Regions from separate parts of the Pseudonocardia wallangbongensis genome, predicted to be linked through region 2. Evidence: riboswitches for the same ligand, from Rfam matches in the RefSeq annotation. Region 2 holds a riboswitch; the other holds the start of a gene.

Region 1 (5,199 bases), on a different contig from region 2:
TGCCGCTGACGTCGGTGAGCCAGCCCCGGCAGCTCCTGGGACGCACCGCGGCCGGGCTGCTGCTCGAGGAAGCCCGCACGCCGGGGGAGCACCAGCACCAGCAGGTGGTGTTCGCCCCCGAGCTCGTGGTGCGCGCCTCCACCCGCCTGCGCCCGGCGAGCAGGCCCGCGTGAGGATCGGGCCCGCCCGGCAGAAGTGATCACTTTCCCGGGACCCGCGTCGAGGGGCTCAGCGCCTATCGGTAGCGTCTGGCTCCACCGATCGGGGGAAGGGGTCGACGATGGCGTGGTGGTCGCGCGAGGCACGCGAGCGCGGCCCCGCCCGCGGCCCGGAGGACGTTTCCGCGCTCGCCGCGCGCAACGCCGACGGGGTCAGCTACTTCGCGGCGGGCCGGGTGTCCGAGGCGGTCCCGCGGTTCGAGGACGCCTACGAGGGGTGCATCGAGACGCTCGGCGGCGACCACCCGCACACGCTCACGGTCGCCGGCAACCTCGCCGCGGCGCTCGTGGCCGCCGGCCAGCGCCGCGGGCTGGAGCTGATGATCACGAACCTGGCCGACCGGGTGCGCATGTTCGGCGCCGACGACCCCCGCACGCTCGCGGCCGCCGACGCCCTCGCGTCCGCGTACCGCCTGGCCGGGGTGGCGGACGAGGCGGTCGAGCTGTCCACTCGCGTCACCGCCGATCGCCGCCGGATCCTCGGGCCCACCCACACCGACACGCTCGTGTCCCGGATGGGGATGGCCCTCGCGCGGGCGGCCGCCGGGGACGTCGTGGCGGCCCTCACCCTGCTCGAGGTCACGCTGCACGACTCGGAGCAGGCCCACGGTTCCCGCAACCCGCACACGATCGCGATGCGCGCGAACGCCGCGGGCTGCCTCGCCGCGCTCGGTCGCGGCAGCGAGGCCGTCGCGCTGTTCCGGCAGGCGTTCGAGGACTCGGCCGCGCTGCTCGGCGCGAACCACCCCGACACCGTCGCGCTGCACGACGAGCTGTCGAGCCTGGTTCAGGACGCGCCGCGCAGCGCCGCGAGCAGCTCGGACTCGACCTCCGCGAACCGCGTCGAGGTGATCAGCTCGACCTGACGGGGGCGCGGCAGGTCCACCACCACCTCCCGCCGCACCCGGGTGGGCCGCGGCCCGAGCACCACGACCCGGTCGGACAGGAACGCCGCCTCGCGGATGTCGTGGGTGATCAGCAGGACGGTCCAGCCGAAGCGGGCGCGGACCTCCTCCAGCCAGGTCTGCATGTCGGTGCGGGTGAGGGAGTCCAGCGCGCCGAACGGCTCGTCGAGCAGCAGCACCGCCCGGTCCTGCACGACGGTGCGCAGCAGCGCGGCCCGCTGGCGCATCCCGCCCGACAGCTCGTGGGGCCGCGCCGACTCGAACCCCTCCAGGCCGAACGGCGCGAACAGCGGGCGGGCCCGCTCCCGCGCCGCGCGCCGGCGCATCCCGGCCACCTCGAGGCCGAGGGTCGTGTTGTCCAGCACCGTGCGCCACGGGAACAGCAGGTCCCGCTGCGGCATGTAGGCGACGTGGTCGACGCGTCCGGTGGCGTCCTCGCCGTCCACGAACACGCGCCCGGCGTCCGGCGGCTCCAGCCCGGCGATCACGTTGAACAGCGTGGACTTGCCGCAGCCGCTCGGCCCGATCACCGAGACGAACTCCCCCGGCGCCACGTCGAACTCCACCCCGTCCAGCACGGGGAGCGGGCCGGGGAACGCCTTGTACAGGCCCTCCATCATGAGCTTCCCGTCATGCACGGCGCCACCAGGGGATCACGAGCCGCTCCACGGCGTAGGTCAGCAGGAACAGCGTCACCGACAGCAGGGCCGTGACCAGCACGGCGGCGAGCACGAGGTCGGTGCGGAAGGAGTTCTTCTGCAGGCTCATGAAGATGCCCAGCCCTGCCGTCGCGCCGACGTACTCGGCGAAGATCGCGCCGGTGACGGCGTAGGTGATGCCGATGCGCAGCGCCGTGAAGAACCGGGGCATGGCGCCGGGCAGCCGCACGTAGCGGAACTGCTGCCAGCGTGAGGCGCCCATGCTCCGCAGCAGGCTGGTGGCCTGGCGGTCGGTGGCGGCGAACCCCTCGACGAGCCCGACCGTGATCGGGAAGAACGTCACGAGCGCGATCACCACGACCTTCGGGAACAGCCCGAACCCGAACCAGATGATCAGCAGCGGGGCGATCGCGATGATCGGCAACGTCTGCGAGGCGACCAGCAGCGGCGTGAGGGCGCGGCGCAGCCACGGCGAGAAGTCCACGGCGGTCGCGATCGCCCAGCCCAGGGCGAGCGACACCCCGAACCCGACCGCGGTGACCTGCACGGTCGGCAGCGTGTTCGCCCAGATCTGGTCGCGGAACGCCCAGCCCTGCTCCAGGACCCGCAGCGGCGAGGGCAGCACCTGCGGCCGCACCCCCGCCGCGGTGACGTACCACTGCCAGGCCGCGAGCCCCGCCGCGACGAGCACCAGCGGCGGCACCACCCGCGCCCACACCCGCGAGTCAGGCGGGCGGCGCGACGTAGTCATTGCTGAACCAGGTGGCGAAGTCCGGGCGTTCGGTCAGCGGCGCCCCGTCGGGGCCGGTCAACACCCCCGTGTCGAACACCCACCCCGAGTACCCCGTCCACTTCTCGAGCGTCTGGGTGCCCACGCGGCCGTTCTCGTCGCGCAGGAACCGGTCGGCGAGCATGTGCTGGCTGCGCGTCACGAGCTCCGGCTCGGTGAACGTGCCGGGGTTGGCGTCGATCAGGAGCTGGGCCGCGCGGTCGGGGTCGTCGGCCGCGAGCTGGTAGCCGCGCTGCGCGGCCTGCACGAACCTGGCCGCGAGGTCGGGGTGGGCCGAGAGCCACGGCGAGTTGCCGATGAGCAGCACGTTGTACGCGTCCGGGAAGCCGTAGTCGGTGTAGGAGAACGTCTTCAGCGGCTGCCCGCGCATCTCCGCCTCGATGCCCTCCCAGGCGACGAACGGCTCGGTGAAGTCCACCTGGCCCGCGTAGAGCGCCTCGTACGCGGCCGTGCCCAGCACGACCGTCCGGAACGTGCCCGTCCCGCCCGCGTCCCGGATGACGGCGCGCATCTTGGGCTCCTCGTACGCCGCGCCGAACCCGCCGTAGGTCTTGCCGTCGAGGTCCTTCGGGGACGTGATGTCGGCCCGGTCGGCCCGCACCGCGATCTGCGTGGCCCAGTGCTGCAGCACGGCCATCACGGACGTGATGTCGGCACCTGCCGCCTTCGAGAACGTGAAGGAGTCCTGGAAGCTCACGCCGAACTCCGCGACGCCGGAGGACACGAGCGTGTCCGGCGACGTGCTGTTGTACGGCAGGAACTGCACGTCCAGGCCGGCCTCGCGGAACCAGCCCTCCTGCTGGGCCACGAACAGGCCGGTGTGGTTGGTGTTCGGCGTCCAGTCGAGGGCCACGCGGATCGTCTCCGGCCCGCCCCCGCTTCCACAGCCGGCCAGCACCAGGGCCAGTACGGCCGACAGGGCCGCCAGTACTCGGGGGGCGCGAACGGGCGTCACGAGTTCCTCCCTACGCCGGTGCTAACCGGGTCAGGTTCGAACGGTCAGCGGCCGGTCCTGCCGCCCTCTCAGCCTCGGCACGCGAGGCTCCCGTGGGTTTCGGATGAGGATACGCTGTTGCCGGCGCGAGGCGAGATCGGTGTGCCGCATCACGTGCGGCGGATCACATTTCCGCGCAGCACCGCACTCGCTCTCCGGGCCCTCGGCGCGTTCGTGCTCCTCGGGGGCACCGGAACCGCGGGAACACGCCCGGGAATAACGGACCGCACACTCGCGTAGGACACAGCGTGACCAGTAATCTGAGACGATCTCAGGGACCGTTGAGATAGTGTTTATCGCGTAGGGGTTCCACCGGCGATCAGCCGGTCAGCGGTAGGAGTTACGACCGATCTCGACTCCCGGCAACGGGAGCCGTCCGGCGGGGGCGCAACACCGGACGACTTCATCGGGGGCTGTTACCGGCCGCACCGAGGATCGGCTTGACCTGCACCGATGTGCTCGAGCACCCATCGTCCACGAGGTGCTCGAGCATGCCCGCGTGTCCGGTCCTCGATGACCGGCGGGTCGAACCGACCTCTGCGGACGACGCCGTCCGTCATCCGCCATGCCCAACGGATCCGAGGCAGAACCTTGCCTGTCCCCGGATCGCCCGTCAAGAGGGGGACAATTTCGTGAAGACCAGGATTTTCATCATGGGTTCCGGTGTCGTGGGCGCCGCGACCGGTGAGGGTTTCCTGAAGGCCGGCCACGATGTCACGTTCGTCGACATCAACGAGGTGCGGGTCCAGGAGCTGCGCGACCGCGGCTGGGATGCACGCACCGGGATCGACCTCGCCGACGAGCCGGAGTCGTTGATCTTCCTGACCCTGCCGACGCCGAACGACGGGCACCGGTGGGATCTGTCGGCGTTCAGCGCCGGCACCGCCTCGGTGGGCCGCGCGCTCGCCGGCGCCTCGGCCGAGCACGTCGTGGTCGTGCGTTCCACCGTGCCCCCGGGCACCACCGAGGGCCTGGTCAAGACCGCCCTGGAGGAGAACTCCGGGATGGTGGCCAACGAGGGCTTCGGGCTCGCGTCCAACCCCGAGTTCCTGCGGGCCGTCTCGGCCGCCGAGGACTTCGCCAACCCGTGGATGACGATCATCGCCAGCCGCGACCCGCAGAACGTCGAGCGCCTGCGGGCCGTGCTCGCTCCCTTCGGCGGTGAGCTGCGCACCTTCACCAACCCCGCCGAGGCCGAGTTCATCAAGGCCGCGCACAACATCTACAACGCCACCAAGATCAGCTTCTGGAACGAGATGTGGCTGGTGGCCCAGAAGCTCGGCCTGGACCTCGACCCGATCGCCGCCACCGTCGCCCGCTCCGCCGAAGGCTCCATCAACCCCGAGTACGGCATCCGCGGCGGCGCCCCCTACGGCGGCGTCTGCCTGCCCAAGGACACCCAGGGCTTCCTCGGCTTCGCCGACACCCTCGGGGTGGACATGCCGCTGCTCTCGGCCGTGGTCGAGACCAACGACCGCCTCGCCGCCCTCGTCAACCACGAGATCGACACGATGGCGCACGCCGACGCCGGCGAGCTGCGCGGCCAGAGCTCGATCCCGGCCACGGAGCGCGAGTCGGCATGAACCTGCCCGCCTACTACTACCTGCTCGGCACCCCGCTCGGGGTGCTCGGG
Region 2 (5,199 bases):
TGGGTTGCGGCGTGGGTTGCGGCGCCGGCGTGGCGGCGGTGGGGTCCGCGGCGGTGGCCGGCGTACCGGCCGACGGCACCACGTGCCCGGGTGTCGACCCGCCGCACCCGCTCACGAGCAGCACCAGGAGGACGAGCGCCCACCCCTGTCGCCGAGCCATCCGACCACCCCCTCGGAGCGCAGGTTCCCGCGTCCGGGTCGTGGCATCCGGTCGGCACGCCGAACCCACTCGGGTGCCCTGGGCCGCGACGGACGGCACGTCCGTCGGCACGTACGCGACGAGAGTGCCGTTCGTCGGACGGGGGACGGGCTCAGGTGTCGAGCGCGGGGGACGAGGCCTGCGCCCAGTACCGGCGGGGGATGCGGCCTGCGAGGCGGGCCGCCCGGCCCGCGTCCACCGCGAGGCGCATCGCGTGGGCCATCCGCTCCGGATCGCCCGCGCGCGTGACGGCGGTGGCGAGCAGCACCGCGTCACACCCCAGCTCCATCGCCTGGGCGGCCTCGGACGCCGTACCGATGCCGGCGTCCAGCACCACCGGCACGCCGGCCTGCTCGACGATCATCTCGATGTTGTGCGGGTTGCGGATGCCCAGACCGGTGCCGATCGGCGAGCCGAGCGGCATGACCGCCGCGCACCCGACAGCTTCGAGCTTGCGCGCGAGCACCGGGTCGTCGTTGGTGTAGGGCAGCACGGTGAACCCGTCGTCCACCAGCTGTTCGGCGGCGTCGATCAGCTCGATCGGGTCGGGCAGCAGGGTGCGCTCGTCGGCCACCACCTCGAGCTTGACGAGGTCGGTCTCCAGCGCCTCCCGCGCGAGCCGGGCGGTGAGGACGGCCTCGGCGGCCGTGCGGCAGCCCGCGGTGTTGGGCAGGACCTCGATGCCGAGGCGCCGCAGCAGGTCGATCACGCCGGTGCCGGTGACCGCGTCGATCCGGCGCATCGCGACGGTGGTGAGCGCGGTGCCGGAGGCCACCAGGGCGCGCTCGAGGATCTCCAGGTTCGAGGCCCCGCCCGTCCCCATGATCAGCCGGGACGGGATCTTGCGGTCCCCCACCAGCAGCGACTCGTCCATGGTCATCCTCCCTGCACCGCCGTCAGCACCTCGACGCGCGCCCCGTCGGCGAGCGCGACGGACGGCCAGTCGGCTCGCGGCACGACCTCACCGTCCACCGCGACCGCGATCCCGTTCCCGGGAGCCCCGAGCACGGTGAGCGCGTCGCGGACGGACGCGCCGTCCGCGAGCTCGCGCTCCTCTCCGTTGATCCACACCTGCACGTGCTACCTCCTTGCCACTCGGTGCCGGGCGGGGTCAGCGGCGCGCACCGGGTCGGGGACGGGGTCGCCGCGCAGCAGGGCCAGCACGGCGTCGGCGGTGACGGGCGCGAGCAGCATGCCGTTGCGGTGGTGGCCGGTGGCCACGAGCAGGCCGTCGGGGCCGAGCGCGCCGATCAGCGGCAGGTTGTCCGGGCTGCCGGGCCGCAGCGCCGCGGCGCTCTCCAGCAGCGCGTACTCGGCGATGCCCGGCAGGATCCGCTCGGCGTCGCGCAGCAGGTCGCGCACCCCGCCGACCGTGACCTCGGTGTCGAAGCCCAGCTCCGCCTGGGTGGCCCCGATGACGAGGCCGCCGTCGTCGCGGGGGACGACGTAGACGGGGCGGCCGTCCACGAGCGCGCGCACCGTGCGCCGCGGCGGCGGGAACGCGCCCGCGCGGTGCGCGATCCGCAGGATCTCGCCCTTGACCGGGCGCACCAGCCCGTCGAGCGCCGGGTGCAGGGAAGCCGAGTGCGCGCCGGCGGCCACGAGCACGACGCCGGCATCGACGTCACCGCCGTCCGTGCGCACGCCGGTGACCCGCTCGCCGTCGTCGAGGACGGCCCGGGCGGGGCGTTCCACGACCGTGACGCCGGCCCGCTCGGCGGCGGCGCGCAGGGCGGTGAGCAGCACGCGGTTGTCGACGGCGAGGTCGCCGGGCACGGACAGGCCGCCGCGCACGTCCGGCCCGAGCGCGGGTTCGAGGCGCCGCAGCTCCCGGCCCGAGAGCCGCTCGACGTCGCGGCCGAGGCGACTCAGGAAGTTCGCCAGCGACTCCAGCTCGGCGCGGTCGCCGGAGCCGGTGGCCGCGACGACCGTGCCGTCGCTCCGCAGCCCGGCGGGGCGCCCCGCCACGGCCTCCAGCTCGGCGACGAACGCGGGCCAGCGCCGCACCGCCGCTTCGCCGAGCTCCAGCAACGCCTCCTCGCCCGGCCACGCCTCCGTGACGGGCGCGAGCATGCCGCCCGCCACCCACGACGCCCCGGACGCCGGTGCCGGATCCAGCACCGTGACCGCCACGCCGGCCTCGGCCGCGCGCCAGGCACACGACAGGCCGATCACGCCTGCCCCGATCACCGTGACTGAGTTCGACATCATCTCCGCTCCCTGCGCCGGCATGACCCGGATCAGGTTCGACGGTCGGGATCTGTTGGATCCCCTCTCAGCCCGCAGTACGGGCTCCCGTGCGTCACCTTCGATTCACCCTACGCCGTATCGATTGCCTCCGCTCCGCTGCGGCTCCCCCGACCCGCAGTCGGCGCGTAGCGTCGGCCACCGTGCCTGCCCTCGACGGCGCCACCGTGCGCAAGCGACTGGACGACGCCCGCCTCTACCTCTGCACCGGGGCCCGCCGCCGTACCGGCGATCTCGCGGAGTTCGCCGACGCGGCCCTCGCCGGTGGCGTCGACATCATCCAGCTGCGGGACAAGGGTCCCGACGGGCCGCTGGAGGCCCGCGACGAGCTCGCGGCGCTGGAGGTGCTCGCCGAGGCGTGCGCCCGCCACGGGGCGCTGCTCGCCGTGAACGACCGCGCCGACATCGCCCTCGCCTCCGGCGCCGACGTCCTGCACCTCGGCCAGGACGACCTGCCCGTCCGGTGGGCCCGGGAGGTGGTGGGCGACGAGGTGGTGGTCGGGCGCTCGTCGCACAGCCCGGACGAGACGGCGACCGCGGCCGGCGAAGCGGGCGTGGACTACTTCTGCGTCGGCCCCTGCTGGCCGACCCCCACGAAGCCCGGCCGCCCGGCCCCCGGCCTCGACCTCGTGCGCACGGTGGCCGGCCGGGCGCCGTCCCGGCCCTGGTTCGCGATCGGTGGCATCGACCACGCCCGGCTCGACGAGGTGCTCGCGGCGGGCGCCGAGCGCATCGTGGTCGTGCGCGCGATCACGGAAGCGGAGGACCCGCGCGCCGCGGCGGCGGCGTTCGCGACGAAGCTGCGCGAGCCGGCCGGCGGTACGAGCGGCACCTCCGTCCGATAGAGCAGTACGGAAGTGCCGTTCGTTCGATGGTCAGGTGGGCACGAAGGGGCGCCGTCAGCGCGACCGGAGCGCGCGACGGGCCGCCCACCGCGCCCGGTACCAGCGGATCGTCCAGAGCCAGCTCAGCCGGTCGTACCGCCGACGGCGGCGGCCGGCCACCGGCGACCGCCTCCGCCTGCTGCGGTGGCTCGTCGTCCCGACCACGCGGTCGATGGGCGGGCCGTGCAGGACCGAGTCGTCGGGGAGGTCACCGACGAGCACCCAGGCGGAGCCGACACGGGTGCCCGACCGGTGCCAGACGCGTTGTCCTGGTGCGGGTCCGATCACCGCGGCGGAGTTCACGGTTACCAGGATGACGCGGCGGAGCGCCGAAGTCGTCACGGCTCGCGGCCATCCTCGCTACCGGCTGGCTGCAGTGCGGGGGGCACGCCTGGCAGGGGGTGACTCGTTCGCGAGCCGTAAGGAAAACGCACCGCGTTCCCGGGATAGCGTCCCCCGGTGCCGGCCACCACCTCGAGGACCTCGCGGATCTCCGGGACCGATCTCGCCTGCGTGCTCGCGGCGGCGCTGGTCGTCGTGGCCGCGGCGGTGGTGGGCCGGGTGCTGCTGGCGGCGGGGGTCGACATCTTCCTGCCGTTCCCGCCCCTGCTCGCCGAGTGGCTGCCGCACCTCGGGCCGGGGACGCCGGTGGCCGTGGTCGTCGCGGTGCTGGTCGTGGCCAACGGGCCGGGGCTCGCAGAGCGGCTGGCGTGGCGCCCGCTGCTGGCCGCGGGGTTCGCGGCCGCGTTCGCGTGGACGCTGGCGCTCGCGCTCGTGGACGGGTGGCAGCGCGGGGTCGTCGAGCGGCTGACCAGCAGCCAGGAGTACCTGCACGACGTGCCCCGTGTGAGCGACGTCGGGGCGATGCTGCGCACGTTCGCCGATCACATCCTCACCGACCGGCCCGGCTTCTGGACCACGCACGTGGGCGCGCACCCGCCCGGTTCGCTGTTGACGTTCGTCTGGCTGGACCGGATCGGGCTCGGCGGTGGTGGCCCGGCCGGGCTGTTCGTGATGCTCGTCGGGGCGTCCGCCCCGGTGGCGGTGGCCGTGGCGGTGCGGGCATTCGGCGCCGAGCAGGTGGCGCGCCGCGCACTGCCGTTCGGCGTGCTGTTGCCCGGTGCGGTGTGGGTGGGGGTCTCGGCGGACGGGATGTTCGCGGGCGTGCTCGCGTGGGGCGTCGCCCTGCTGGCGGTCGGCGCGGTGGGGCGCGGAGCGCGGGCCGACCTCGCCGCGCTGGCCGCCGGGCTCCTGCTCGGGTGGTGCCTCTACCTGTCGTACGGCCTGGTGCTCGGCGGGCTGCCCGCCCTCGCGGTGCTCGCGTACACGCGGAACGTCCGGGCCGGGGCGCTCGCCGCGGCCGGGACGCTCGGGGTGGTCGGCGCGTTCACCGCCGCCGGGTTCTGGTGGTTCACCGGGTTCGAACGCGTGCAGGTGATCTACGCGGCCAGCATCGCGGAGACGCGGCCGTACTCCTACTTCGTGTGGGCCAACCTGGCCGCGCTCCTGTTCGCGCTCGGCCCCGCGGTCGTCGCCGCGCTGCACCGCGCCCGGTCCCTCCCGACCGGCGTCGCGCTCCTGGCCGGGGCCTGCCTCTCCGCGATCCTGATCGCGGACGTGTCCGGCATGAGCAAGGGGGAGGTCGAGCGGATCTGGCTGCCGTTCGCCGTGTGGCTCGTGGTCCCGTGTGCGCTCCTCCCACGCTCCCGGTACTGGCTCGTGGCGCAGGCCTGCCTCGCGCTCGCGGTCAACCACCTGCTGCTGACCGTCTGGTAGCAAGTGCCCCGGTAAGGCGGGTTGCCGGCGGCGCTCAAGCCGCTGCGCGAGACCGCGACCGCGGCGTGACCCTGCGGGCCCGGACCAGCCGAA

What was found. A riboswitch is a leader RNA that binds a small molecule or an ion and turns the genes downstream of it on or off. The one in region 2 is predicted to bind thiamine pyrophosphate.
Region 1: another riboswitch for thiamine pyrophosphate. It lies ahead of ACU436_RS18335 (ABC transporter substrate-binding protein); the one in region 2 lies ahead of thiO (glycine oxidase ThiO).

Annotation. Positions count from the first base shown of each region.
Region 1 is NZ_JBRERS010000004.1:650,206-655,404, reverse strand. Features, by position in the region: gene ACU436_RS18355 (LacI family DNA-binding transcriptional regulator) at 1-173, shown strand, start outside; gene ACU436_RS18350 (tetratricopeptide repeat protein) at 281-1,084, shown strand; gene ACU436_RS18345 (ABC transporter ATP-binding protein) at 1,006-1,761, opposite strand; gene ACU436_RS18340 (ABC transporter permease) at 1,754-2,533, opposite strand; gene ACU436_RS18335 (ABC transporter substrate-binding protein) at 2,508-3,527, opposite strand; TPP riboswitch at 3,518-3,631, opposite strand; gene ACU436_RS18330 (hypothetical protein) at 4,220-5,149, shown strand; gene ACU436_RS18325 (glycosyltransferase) at 5,146-5,199, shown strand, end outside.
Region 2 is NZ_JBRERS010000011.1:52,504-57,702, reverse strand. Features, by position in the region: gene ACU436_RS31980 (Gmad2 immunoglobulin-like domain-containing protein) at 1-160, opposite strand, end outside; gene thiG (thiazole synthase) at 312-1,079, opposite strand; gene thiS (sulfur carrier protein ThiS) at 1,076-1,276, opposite strand; gene thiO (glycine oxidase ThiO) at 1,280-2,410, opposite strand; TPP riboswitch at 2,400-2,508, opposite strand; gene thiE (thiamine phosphate synthase) at 2,590-3,291, shown strand; gene ACU436_RS31955 (hypothetical protein) at 3,346-3,633, opposite strand; gene ACU436_RS31950 (hypothetical protein) at 3,790-5,106, shown strand; gene ACU436_RS31945 (hypothetical protein) at 5,141-5,199, opposite strand, start outside.